2 regions of the Paenibacillus sp. FSL R7-0204 genome follow, and region 1 is predicted to be linked to the other one. Evidence: predicted binding sites of a transcription regulator. Region 1 holds the regulator's gene; the other holds the start of a gene.
The links. Region 1 encodes LexA, which represses DNA repair genes until DNA is damaged. Its sites were predicted from a motif close to CGAACATATGTTCG; they were not measured.
Positions count from the first base shown of each region.

Region 2: a site for LexA is predicted at 3,114-3,127, ahead of MKX42_RS33140 (putative DNA modification/repair radical SAM protein). Genes of this name have one in related genera too.

Region 1 is NZ_JBBOCA010000001.1:3,577,295-3,583,457, reverse strand. It holds gene MKX42_RS15925 (HAD family hydrolase) at 1-704, opposite strand, end outside; gene MKX42_RS15920 (hypothetical protein) at 740-1,267, opposite strand; gene MKX42_RS15915 (DUF896 domain-containing protein) at 1,315-1,524, opposite strand; gene MKX42_RS15910 (LysM peptidoglycan-binding domain-containing protein) at 1,634-2,050, opposite strand; gene lexA (transcriptional repressor LexA) at 2,248-2,874, shown strand; gene MKX42_RS15900 (L,D-transpeptidase) at 3,058-3,396, shown strand; gene MKX42_RS15895 (hypothetical protein) at 3,476-3,694, opposite strand; gene MKX42_RS15890 (hypothetical protein) at 3,806-4,027, opposite strand; gene MKX42_RS15885 (DUF4359 domain-containing protein) at 4,119-4,478, opposite strand; gene MKX42_RS15880 (hypothetical protein) at 4,494-4,763, opposite strand; gene MKX42_RS15875 (hypothetical protein) at 4,960-5,085, shown strand; gene MKX42_RS15870 (hypothetical protein) at 5,519-5,752, opposite strand; gene MKX42_RS15865 (hypothetical protein) at 5,999-6,163, shown strand, end outside.
Region 2 is NZ_JBBOCA010000002.1:51,129-57,291, forward strand. It holds gene MKX42_RS33130 (glycoside hydrolase family 3 C-terminal domain-containing protein) at 1-2,476, opposite strand, end outside; gene MKX42_RS33135 (hypothetical protein) at 2,786-2,977, opposite strand; gene MKX42_RS33140 (putative DNA modification/repair radical SAM protein) at 3,172-4,482, shown strand; gene MKX42_RS33145 (TIGR03915 family putative DNA repair protein) at 4,482-5,345, shown strand; gene MKX42_RS33150 (hypothetical protein) at 5,820-6,152, shown strand.

The sequences.
Region 1 (6,163 bases):
GCATTTCGGTTGATCCAGACTGTGGTCAGTCCGGCAGACAAGCCGCCAAGAATATCTGTCGTAAGCTTATCGCCCACCATTATCCCTTGCTCTGGAGTAATATCCAGCAATCCGAGCGCATGCTCGAAGATTCCCTTGTCCGGCTTGCCTTTGCCGAAGCTTCCTGAAATCACAACATGGTCAAAATACGGGGTAAGCTCCGGCACACCGTCCAGCTTCTCCTGCTGAAGTGCCGGGCAGCCGTTCGTAAGCAGCAGCAGCGTCACCTTACCGCGCAGCTCGTCCAGCACCTGAAGCGTCTCTTCATAGATATAGGGACGGCTGCGGCGCTCAGCGGCGAAGTTGTCGGCCAACTGTGCAGCAAGCGCTTCATCCTCTACCCCGAGTGAAGCGAGGCCGCGGCGCCAGGATTCCTTACGGTAGACGGGGGCAAGCTGCTCCAATTGACGGAACTCCGGCTGTTCACCGGCAGTGAAGTTTGCCCATAGCGCTTCATACGGGTTAATACCGATTAGCTTCGTGAACGGATACGTCTCATAGGATTCATAGAGTGCACGGGCTTCTCTGCGTACAGCAGCTTCCAGATCCCCGGGATCAATGGAATCTCCAGCCCCCTCACAAGCATAGCGGAAGGCTTCTTCTACACTGCGGTCATCCCACAGCAGGGTATCATCAAGGTCAAATAGTACGGCGGTAATCGGCATTTGTTCTCCCACTCCCTATATGCTGGTATGTCTTCTTATTCGTGCACTAGTTCAATATTGTTGTTCTTGGCGAACTGCTCCAGACGTTCCCCCATCGCTGCGGTGTCATAACGGTTAATCAGCTTGGAGAAAATCCACTGCTTGCGCTTACCCTTATACTTAATGGTAACTACACTGCGCGATAAGGTGATCTTCTCAATATCCGCCGCAGCCAGGAAGCGTTCGCGGTTGTATTTAATAGTAGAGATACGCGCACGCTCAACCTTAAGGAACGGACGGCGGAAGAACAGCAGCGCAGCGAGCAGGAAATACAGCACTACCCCCAGCCAGTTGGCCAGAATCCCGCTTCCTTTGGCTTCATCAATCGAGCCGACCACCCAGAACATGATGCCAAGCAGCATCAGTACAACGGGGAATACAATATTGCGGCCTTTGAAAATATCGATGCTTTTCGCGGCAGTCTTAGTGCTGGAAGTGTAAATGGAATCCTTCCCCTGCTTCTTTCGTTGCTGATTAATTTGCTTCGTGTTGCGTTGAACCATTCTTTCCCAAGAACGGGCCATGTAAGTTCCCCCTAGTCATCCTGTATTATCTATGAAAAGGCAACAGGCTAATGCTTAAGTCCGTTATTGCCTTCTTCATGCTCCGGATTGTCCACAATTTCGATAGTATCAAGCTGGGCCCGAAAGTTAGTGCGGATATTCCCCAGGTAAATCTCGCGGAGCTTGGCACGTTCAGCCAGTTCCTCTTCATTCAGGCCGCCGTTCTTAGCTTTGCGTGCCAATTCATTGATGCGTGCGACCAATTCGTCAATATTCAATACGTTTCCCTCCCTCTAAATTCATTTTAACTTTGCCATGAGAAAAAGAGCTTGTCAAGGTCTACCCCCTGAAAGCTCTCACAGTCGATCATTAGTCTGACACATTCCTTCAGTATAAAGGTAAAGTCAGAATATCTCCGGCCTTAATGACGCTGTTCTCCAAATGATTCGTCTTCATTATTCCTTCTATATATACGGCTGTCTTCATGTCCTCAGGCTTGTTACTTAACGCAATGCTCCATAAGGTATCTCCACGCTCGACTACGATCCGCTTATCCGGCTTCATTGAAGAGACCGAACCGGCAAAAACATTCCCCACCACAGTGAATCCCGAAATAACAAGCATCAGCACCAGGAGCAGCTTCATCAGGCTGACCTGACGGAATAGCGATGAGAGCGCAGCGAGACTATGAAGAATTGCGTCCTTGATCTTGGTTACATTACTATTAGCAGTTGGATTGCCGGTAGCAGACACCTTGATATCCTCATTATTGTAGATGCTGTTGTATGTACTATACTTTAACATGATCATCATCCTCCAAACACTTGTTCTCGCTTTCGAAAATAATATAACACGAACATGTGTTTCGATCAATAGTTTTCTCGGAACGTTTGTTCTCTATTTTTCCGTTCTCATATTTTCCTCATTTTAGAACTTATGTTTGTACGAACGGAAGTTCTATGTTATAATTTTCCCAAACATAGTATATGGGGTTGATTCCGATGTCAAAGATTTCTAGTCGTCAGCTGGCGATCCTGGAATTTATACGTAATGAAGTCCGCAGCAAGGGTTATCCTCCGTCCGTCCGCGAGATTGGCGAGGCTGTCGGCCTGGCCTCCAGTTCTACCGTGCATGGTCACTTGGACCGGCTAGAGAAGAAGGGCCTGATCCGGCGTGACCCAACGAAGCCGCGTGCCATTGAATTACTCGGCCAGGAAGATTCAGAGAATGTGCATCAATTCGTCCAGACCGTTACCCGCATCCCGGTAGTGGGTAAGGTTACAGCTGGTGTTCCTATTACTGCAACAGAGAATATTGAGGATTACTTCCCATTGCCTGCTCATTATGTAGGCGATAACAAGGTATTTATGCTATCTGTCCTTGGTGATAGTATGGTGGATGCCGGAATTATGAACGGGGATTATGTCATCGTACGCCAGCAGCAGACTGCCGACAATGGCGATATTGTTGTAGCGATGACCGATGAAGATGAAGCAACTGTCAAGACCTTCTACAAGGAACGGGATCATATCAGGCTGCAACCGGAGAATCCGGCGTACGAGCCTCTCCGCCTTAACCGCGTTACGATTTTGGGACGGGTCATCGGATTATTCCGCGATATCCACTAATCTACTCCCCGCTTAAGAACAGGCTGCTCCGCACCATGCGAAGCAGCCTGTTTTCTGTTCATTTCGTATAGTCGCCAAAAAGCCCAACGCAAACATTTGTTCGTAATTGGATTTTTAGCCACTTTTCTGTGAACCGCTGCACCGCTCCGCACATATCCTGATTACAAAGGAGTGCTGATCTGTATGCCCAATTACCGAATTATCGTCGATCTGTCACAGCGCATGCTGTACCTGCTGGATAATGACGTTGTCACCAGAGGCTTCCCTGTCGGCATCGGTAAAATGTTAACCGTCTCGCCTGTAGGCGAATACACCATCATTAACAAGCAGCCCAATCCGGGCGGTCCATTCGGTGCCTTCTGGATGGGGCTATCTAAGCCGCATTATGGCATCCACGGAACCAATAACCCATCCTCCATCGGCCATATGGTCTCGCACGGCTGTATACGCATGTATAACGCAGATGTTCTGGCTCTGGCCGCCCTCGTTCCCATAGGTACCCGTGTCACCATCCGGGAATAGGAACGTCACAAAAACCCTTGAGACGCCAGATTGCGCCCCAAGGGTTCCTGTTACTCCTATGAATTAGAGCGGATACAGACTATAGCACACTTCTCAACAGACGGATAGCCACCGTATTCAAACGGATGGCCTCGCGGATCGATTCTCTGGCTGCCAGCAGCTCTCTTCTGGCCCGCGAACCTCTAGGCACTCTGCGCAGATTCTCATTGATTTCTTCCAGTCTCTCCAGCAGGACAGCCCGCTGTGTAAGCAGGACATTAATGGCTCTGCGAATCCGGTTACGTTCTCTTTGGCTCATCTTTACACCTCTTTTACACTTGGATAGTATAAGAGATGCCAAGAATGGCTCCAAAGATTGTGTGATTCGGCAGTAATGTTAGAGCCGCAGGTAGCGGGTAGCGAATTATGCTCACTTCTTGTTCAATCGTACCCGGAATTCAAATTCATCGCGTCTATAAGTCATTCCGGCCAGCACTATGTACTCCGGTGTCCATTTCTGTACAGGTCCGGCATAATCAGCAATCACATGCGGTTTGCCATCAACCAGCTGAACGACGTAGACCTGTACCTGTGCCAGTGCGGCAGCGAATAGATCAGCATCACTGGACAGTACTTTATAAGCCGTATTCAACTTCGTTCCTCCTTGTTCCACAACCATATTAAAGATTCCGTCTCGAATCTATTCAATTATACCGGGTTATGGAACAATATGTAAACCATATTTACAGCTTAATGAACATGATTTTAAACAATCCGATATACTTCTTCGTGGCCCCGCCATCCCCGGTAAAAAAATTGGTATTCTTAAGGTCCGGTACACTGAATACCGAGAACAAAATGTAGTTATCCCTCTTGGTCAATGACTCAATTACAGGCTGGGCCACCAGTTTGCTAATTCCGTCGCCTATTTCCTGATCAAGCGTATTCTCCAGATTCTTCATAAAATACTCACTGAATGCTTCCTTCCCCGGATTCGTAACAGCCATCACAACCAGAACAAGGATAAGGACCAGTAACGACTTACCGCCCGATCTCCTGCGGACTCTGCGTGCAGGACTTGGCGTATCATAACGCGAATTCATTCTTTTCCCCCTCAACTACAGAATATACAGCATCTCTTGCAACAAGAACCCCAGCGGATTCAACATCAGCCGGCACACGAACAGCATCCCACCTGTAATTCCACTGCCCCCGACATCAACGCTGCTCCAATCCCACAACGGGAGAGCCGGCGCATCCAGCCCATATTGCTCCATAAGCCTCGCTTGGGTCTCCGCTGGCAAAGCCGCTCCTTCCGCCCCAGCCACCGGACCTATCAACGCCAGGGCGAGCATCAGCGAAAGCATCACCTTATATGTATTCTTCATGATCCACTCCCATGTCTGCCACTAGAATTCTCTTCTGGTTAAGTATATAGGAGATGGAATAGTATGTAAAATAAAGTGGATTGATCTGGAATTATAATTCCTTTATATTATTATGTAAGGGCTTTGCTCAGTCTTCATTTTCAGTCTCTCCCCCACACGAAAAATCGGGAGAGTTTTTTATTTAGGAGGTAAATGTATGAATGGAAATAAAGTTATCATCATTCTTCTGTCCATATCCATACTGGGTGTACTCCTTTACTTCGGAATAGCTTATGGACTGCTATGGTACGCCTTCCGGTCCTCGGTTCACATTGAAGAATAATCTAAGAACATCGGGGGATCATTGTGAAGAAATATAACAGATCTGAAAAAGTCATTATTGGAGTGCTTCTTGGCATGACTGCTGTGCTATTTTTGGGAAGTCTGTTCTTTTGGTATGTCTTCAGCACAATATAAAATGGTAGCCAAGGAGAACTTGCGATTCCCTCTGGCTACTTCTTCTCTCCGGTCTTCCCTTCATAAACCCAATTGGTAGCTTGATAGATCCCACCATGATGTTGTTGAGGCTGTAGTGGAAGTTCTCACTAGCAAACTTTACCTCGGCATGTGTCGCCCAATTCACTTTTAGATCAATCATGTTCGAATTCCTCTCCGCAGTGCAAACAAATTACCAGCTTTAAACTCAACACGCCAAAATCGCTTGATCTTCGGGAGTCCAGGTGTAAAAGTTTGGAATACGGATGTCACCAAAGCAATTATTCCAGGGCGACTTCATCAAATCCTGAGAGAGAAGTGTTTACCCCATCCTGCTGCAACTCAATAAGAATATGAGCAAGGGCATCTGAATTCCATCGGCCAGATACTATGTTCAAGGCAATGTTCAGCAACCGCTCTGGGTTCAGTTTGATTACCGACATTACCAGTTCTGAGTAGTCCTGCTCGTTGAGCATCAAGCTTTTACCGCTGATGACCGAGTCTGCCCGTTCCACACGATTGGATCAAATATAACCGAACTCATCCTGGCTGCGGCGAAGCTTTTCATACTCAGGATTTTCAGGTTGAAGACGGCTCGCGGATTGTCAGCAGTTGCATTGAACGGTTCAATTGGTATGATTCTAATATCCACAAGGACCCTCTTCGAATTGTTTTTTTGTGACAACATTATGAAATCCTGATAATCAAATAAGTTTTTGATCATTATATATTCGATTTCAAAATAGAAAGGAGAACGAGCAATGCGTGAGATATCAATTCCTGAGCATTATGAAGTAAGATTTCACAATGGACATTTTGATTTGGGGGAACATGAAGAGGCTCATATTGGTTTTTATGAAGAACCTATGCAGACAATAAGTGGAGAGCCACCTCAAGGACAAGTCCCTCACGGTTATCACTGGATT
Region 2 (6,163 bases), on a different contig from region 1:
CCTGCTCAGCCCCGATAGCCGGATCAGCCTTGAACGTATCAACCGCTTCAATAATCTCGTGCTTTCTGGAGAATACCGGCGCCTTCATAATGAACTCACAGATGTTGATCGCCGAGCGCTGAAGCTCCCCGCGGGTAAGCGTGCCGTTCTCCAGTGATGCGATCGTATTATCATCGTAAGCGTTCACTTCCGCCCCGTAATTGCTGACGACCATGTACACATCGTTCTGGGCACGGACCATCCAGTTCATATTCTTACGGTCTGCCGGTCCGCCGTTCACCACATCGTTCATGATGGCCCACCAGTCGGTCATGACGATCCCCTGGAAGCCCCATTCGCCGCGAAGCAGCGTGGTGTTGAGGTCGTAGTTGGAAGCCGCCCAATGCCCGTTTACCGGATTGTAGGAGGTCATGATCGAGTTAGCTCCGCCCTGCTTGACTGCGATTTCGAAGCCCTTCAGATAGATCTCACGAAGCGCGCGTTCCGATACGACAGCATCGACCTTACTGCGGTGCTTCTCCTGATTGTTGCAGGCAAAATGCTTCAGCGTCGCATTAGAGCCGCCCTTCATAATTCCGCGTGTGCATGCGGCAGCGAATATCCCCGAAATCAGCGGGTCTTCGGAGAAATATTCGAAGTTACGCCCGTTCAGCGGGCTGCGCCGGATATTCAGCCCCGGTCCCAGCAGCGCATCCACCTGGTTGCGCAATAATTCCTGGCCTTCCATGACATACAGGGCTTCCACCAGCTCTGCATTCCATGTAGCGGCAAGCAGGGTGCCAATCGATACCTGTGTAGCCTTCGCTCCACTGTCCATACGGATACCGGATGGGCCGTCCGCTGTAGCTGCAACCGGAATGCCGTAGCTGAACAGACTGTCGCTAACGCCCCCGAAGGCCGAAGCCGTACCCGGAGTCACCAGCGGGCTGCTCATCCCTTCGCCCCGGACAATCGCCGCCAGGTCTTGGTCGCTTAGCTGGGCAATGAAAGTGCTCATGCTGACTTTTCCGTCATGGACATCTCGCAGGGTATATCCCTGATTGCCGGTCTGCTCAAGCGTCTGCGGCAGATTGCGTTCAATCCGCTCCGCCAGATCCACCTTGCGTGTTGGCACCTCAGAGGAGGCCAGCTCATAAGAACCATCTTCCTTGCGGGAACCCGGCTTCATCCGCATGAAGCTCTCGGTAGGCGCCATCGCTTCTTCCAGCTGTTCCACGACCTTAAGCTCTTCCAGCACATAACCTTCTTGTCCATCCAGAAGCACTGCTGACACTGCTTTGACACTGGTGCCAACATAGAAACGGTAGGTCCCGGCTTCCAGCACATAAGCGGAAGCATGCCCGGTCACTCCGGCGTCATCATAGGAGGCTATGGAATGAAGCGGGAAGGTCACGGTAAGGTGCTGAGACTCACCAGGCTCCAGCAGCTTGGTCTTAGCAAAGGCTGCCAGCGCTTTGGCTGGTTGACCCAGCTGTCCCTGCGGCGCTTCGTAATACACCTGCACTACTTCTTTACCGGCATATACGGCTCCCGTATTCGTTACGGTAACGCCGATTTCAATCTGCGGCTCACCCGCCTGGTTCACCAGCTTCGCTTCCTCCGGCTCCAGCCTGAAGGTCGTGTAAGAGATCCCGTAGCCGAATTCATACTGAACCTTATCAGGGCAGAAGGTTTCGAAATAACGGTAGCCTACATAGATATCTTCCTCGTACAGGTTCTTGAACTCATTGCCGTAGTTGCGGGTCGACGGGTAATCTTCAATGGAATACGCGATGGTGTCCGTCAGCTTGCCGCTTGGCGTAACCTCTCCGGCCAGAACATCGGCGATTGCGTGGCCGCCCTCCATACCGCCATGCCAGGAATAGATCACAGCAGAGATAGGATTCACATAAGCAGCGTCATTTACCCAGCTCATATCCATAATGTTGGACACGTTAAGCACCACAATCGTCTGTTCAAAATGAGCCGTAACCGAGACAAGCATCGCCTTCTCATCTTCCGTCAGCCGGTAGCTGCCTGCGGTATCGGCATTATCCTGATCCTCGCCCGCTGTACGTCCAATCACCACAACCGCCTTGGCTGACTGGCTTCGTGCTTGTTTGACCAGCTCATCTGTAAGCGGCATTTCCTTCTGGTTCCACGGCTCCGCAGCCCATACCTTCCCGCCGTCATCGAACGGATTAAGCCCGATCCAGGCCTCGTAGGCTGCAGCCAGCTCTTCATTCACGCTAATGTTCTTCTTGCTGCGCAGTCCATCCAGCAGATTCGTCGTATATGCAACGTGAACGCTACCGCCCGATCCTGTACCGCTGCGGTAATAATTCACCTGTATTCTCCCAAAAACAGCAACGCTCTCACCGTTACCCAGCGGAAGCACCTTTCCCTCATTCTTAAGCAGTACTGCACCTTCTGCGGCTACCGTCCGGCTAAATTCTGCAAAACCCTCTAACGGCACTCCAATGTTCTGTGTACTCAATTGGTTTCCTCCTGTATGTTCATTTCCCATGCTGTGGGTTGATTCTATAAATAACGCCCTCCCGAAGGGAATGTACGTTACCTTGAATCTGTATGGTCTTCATATAGCATATCCTTCTAAGAATATAAGCTCCAGCCATATTATTCAAGCACCGCTTGCCGGATCGCCGGGATACACACCTGTCTGCATAAATTTATTTAGTAAAAAAGACAGTGCTAAAATAAAAAGACACCTGTGCGGGCGTCTCTCAAGCCTGTTCCTATGCAATCCGCTCCGCTCGAATAGATACGTCCGGATCTTCTATTTATTTTATCTGCGGCGGCGGCCCTTCATCATGCGGTTGTACATAATAAGTGCAGCAACAATCATGCCCAGCATGGCTACACTGCCTGCCGATTCCTGCGACATGCCGAACATAAGGCAAATACTTGTCACTAACTGTCTTGTCAGCAGAGCAACCGCAATCAGCATGATGGGCCGCCATATGTTATATCCTCTCACTTCAGCAACACTCCTAACCCGATTTTCAATAACCGTATGATTCCTCATTCGATGAACCATCAATTTCTATTATAGCACAAGAAGGAATGCGCATACATTTTGCAGGCGGCCAGGGAGATGGTTTACGCTTTTGACAAGAACGTACGTTCGGTATATAATGCTCACATATGAGGGGGATTGAGACCGTGGATGTAATGGAGAAACTAGAGATTCTGACCGCTTCCGCCAAATACGATGTGGCGTGCACATCAAGCGGTTCCGACCGCAAGGGCCAGGCCGGGGCACTCGGCAACACCTCCGCGATGGGCATCTGTCACAGCTTCGCGGCGGACGGCCGCTGTATCTCGCTGCTGAAGGTGCTAATGACCAACGGTTGTGTATATGATTGTGCCTATTGCATTAACCGCAAGTCCAACCCCATCCGCCGGGCTGCCTTCACCCCCGAAGAGATCGCAGATATCACCATGCAATTCTACCGCCGTAATTATATAGAAGGATTATTTCTCAGCTCAGGCATTATGCGCAGTCCGGACTACACCACCGAGCAGTTAATCGCCGCACTTGAGCTGCTTCGCAATGTCTATCATTTTAACGGTTATATTCATGTAAAAGCTATCCCTGGAGCAGACGAAGCCCTGCTGTCCAGACTGGGGCTGCTCGCCGACCGCATGAGCGTCAACATCGAACTGCCCTCCCAGGAGAGCCTCGGACGGCTCGCTCCCGATAAGAGCAAGGTGTCCATCCTGAAGCCGATGGGGCTGATTACGAACCGGATCAAGGAGAACCGCTCCGATATCGTCCGGTATAATCATGCGCCCCGCTTCGCTCCGGCTGGACAAAGCACCCAGATGATCGTGGGAGCAACGCCAGATACAGATTACCAGATCCTTAATCTGACGGAAGGCTTATACCGTAAATACTCGCTCAAGCGCGTCTTCTTCTCCGCCTATACCCCTGTAGTAGAGGATTCCCTCCTGCCCGCTCTAGACACCAAGCCGCCGCTGCTGCGGGAACACCGGCTCTATCAAGCCGATTGGCTCCTGCGCTTCTACGGCTTCAAGGCGAATGAATTATTGGATGAGGCCGTGCCGAACTTCAACCCGCTGCTGGACCCCAAATGCAGCTGGGCCGTTAACCACCGGGAGCAGTTCCCCGTTGAGATCAACCGCGCCCCGTACGAGATGCTGCTGCGTGTACCCGGCATCGGCGTAAGAAGCGCTCAGCGGATCGTAAAGGCCAGACGGGCCGGATCGCTCGATTTCCATGCGCTGAAGAAGCTGGGAGTGGTCCTCAAGCGTGCCCAGTTCTTCATCACCTGTAAGGACAAGCCGCTGGAGGGGCTGAAGGTAAGCGAGCATACGCTGCTTCGCTCACTCATGTCCGGGGAGCAGCTGGCTCTCCAGCAGCCGAAGGTGGAACAGCTCACGCTGTTCGACGACTTCAACCTGTCAGCCCTTCCGGCAGCAGATGGCTGGAACCTGCTCAAGAAGGGAGCGAAGGCCTGATGTTCAAGCCATCCGCACTGGCGTACACCTATGACGGAAGCTTCGGGGGTCTGCTGTGCTGTGTATTTGAGAGCTATGCCTGGAAGGAGATTCCGCTGGCGATTCATGCTGAAGGCGGTGAAGCAGGCCTGTTGCTGGAAGCCAAATGGATTGAGACCGACAAGGAGAAGGCAGCGCGGGTACTGAAGTCCCTGCCGCTGCGGATCAGCCGCGAAGCCGAGGAGCTGGTGCGTCTGGGCTTCTGGAGCTGCGCCCCCGATAAGGAAATGCTGCTGCTGAACTTCCTGTACCTAGGCTTCCGGCATGGCCGCAAGGTGATGAATATGCTGGCTGATGATACTGTTAATAGGCTGATGAAGGCCGTTCAACAACTCCGGCGGGAAGCGCATCTATATACGGGTTTCGTCCGCTTCTCTGTATACGGACCGGTCATGGCCGCAGTCATTGAGCCGCAGGGCTATGTGCTTCCTGTGATTCAGGAGCACTTCTGCGACCGGTTCCAAGGGGAGAGCTTCATGATCTACGACCAGACGCATGGGGCTGCGCTGATTCATGAGCCCGGGCGGGAGGCCATCGTGCCGTTAAGCGGGTGGACCCCGCCCGAGCCCGATGAGACGGAGGAAGCGTACCGCCGCTTATGGACCGGATTCTACAATGCCATCGGCATCAAGGAGCGCAAGAGCGACCGGCTGCGCTCCTCACTGATGCCGAAGCGCTACTGGAAGCACATGGTGGAGATGAATGGGAGGGGTGGGGTGCCTGTACTCACCGCGGGGCAGCGGAAGAGGGCATTGCAGCCGGAGGTCCCGGAGACCAACGCCCCATCTACGGATGTACTCCAACTAATAGATACTCATATTTGAGCTTATCGGAGTCCTTGAAATTTGTTTCGCTGTTTCAATAGCAGTTCGATATTATTATGAATAAAATTAAAATTACTTTTTCTTAAATACTTGGGTAGTATTCCTTTAACAAGGTTTTATCTTGGGGATTGTCACTTACTCCAGCAGGAATAGCTGCTTTTGGACCATAAGTCACCGTTTCAGCATTGAATGGTAGTGTGACTACAGCTTCTGGACTTACACACTTTTTAAATGGAGCAAATATTTACGCCCCTCACAATCAGCCCTCTAATTATTCATTTCATGGGAGTATATCAACTTACCGTAACAATTTCGGTGGGAATTCACACCTAGAGTCAGGTGATACTATAGGTATTACGTTTAAGATTGATAGTGCGAGAGCAGGAGGTTTAGTATCAGTTTCATGCTTGGTTCCTTAATATGAAAAGATTTAGATATACTACATTATATATATTGTAACAAGGAGGCTTTGACTTGGGCGATGGACATAACACCGATGACTACTCTTCTCACTTCATCAAAGAAGAGAATCAGAGGGTAAACAAAAAAGATATCCGCTGGTTTAAAGAAATGATCAATTTCGATACTATGCGTGAAGCAGAAGAATGGGTTTATAGTGGCGACGCTTTTAATAAAATAGGTACCGAATTTGAAGGATATATTACTGGTGACCCTAAATTAGCGTTTGCATTACTTTATAACCTTATACGAGAAAAAACACTAAACTCCAATCAACGCTTTTTCAATGTTTTTGCTGATGAAGAGAATGTAGATGGTCAAACCTTATATATGGTCTGGGTAAAGTAATACCTAACAAT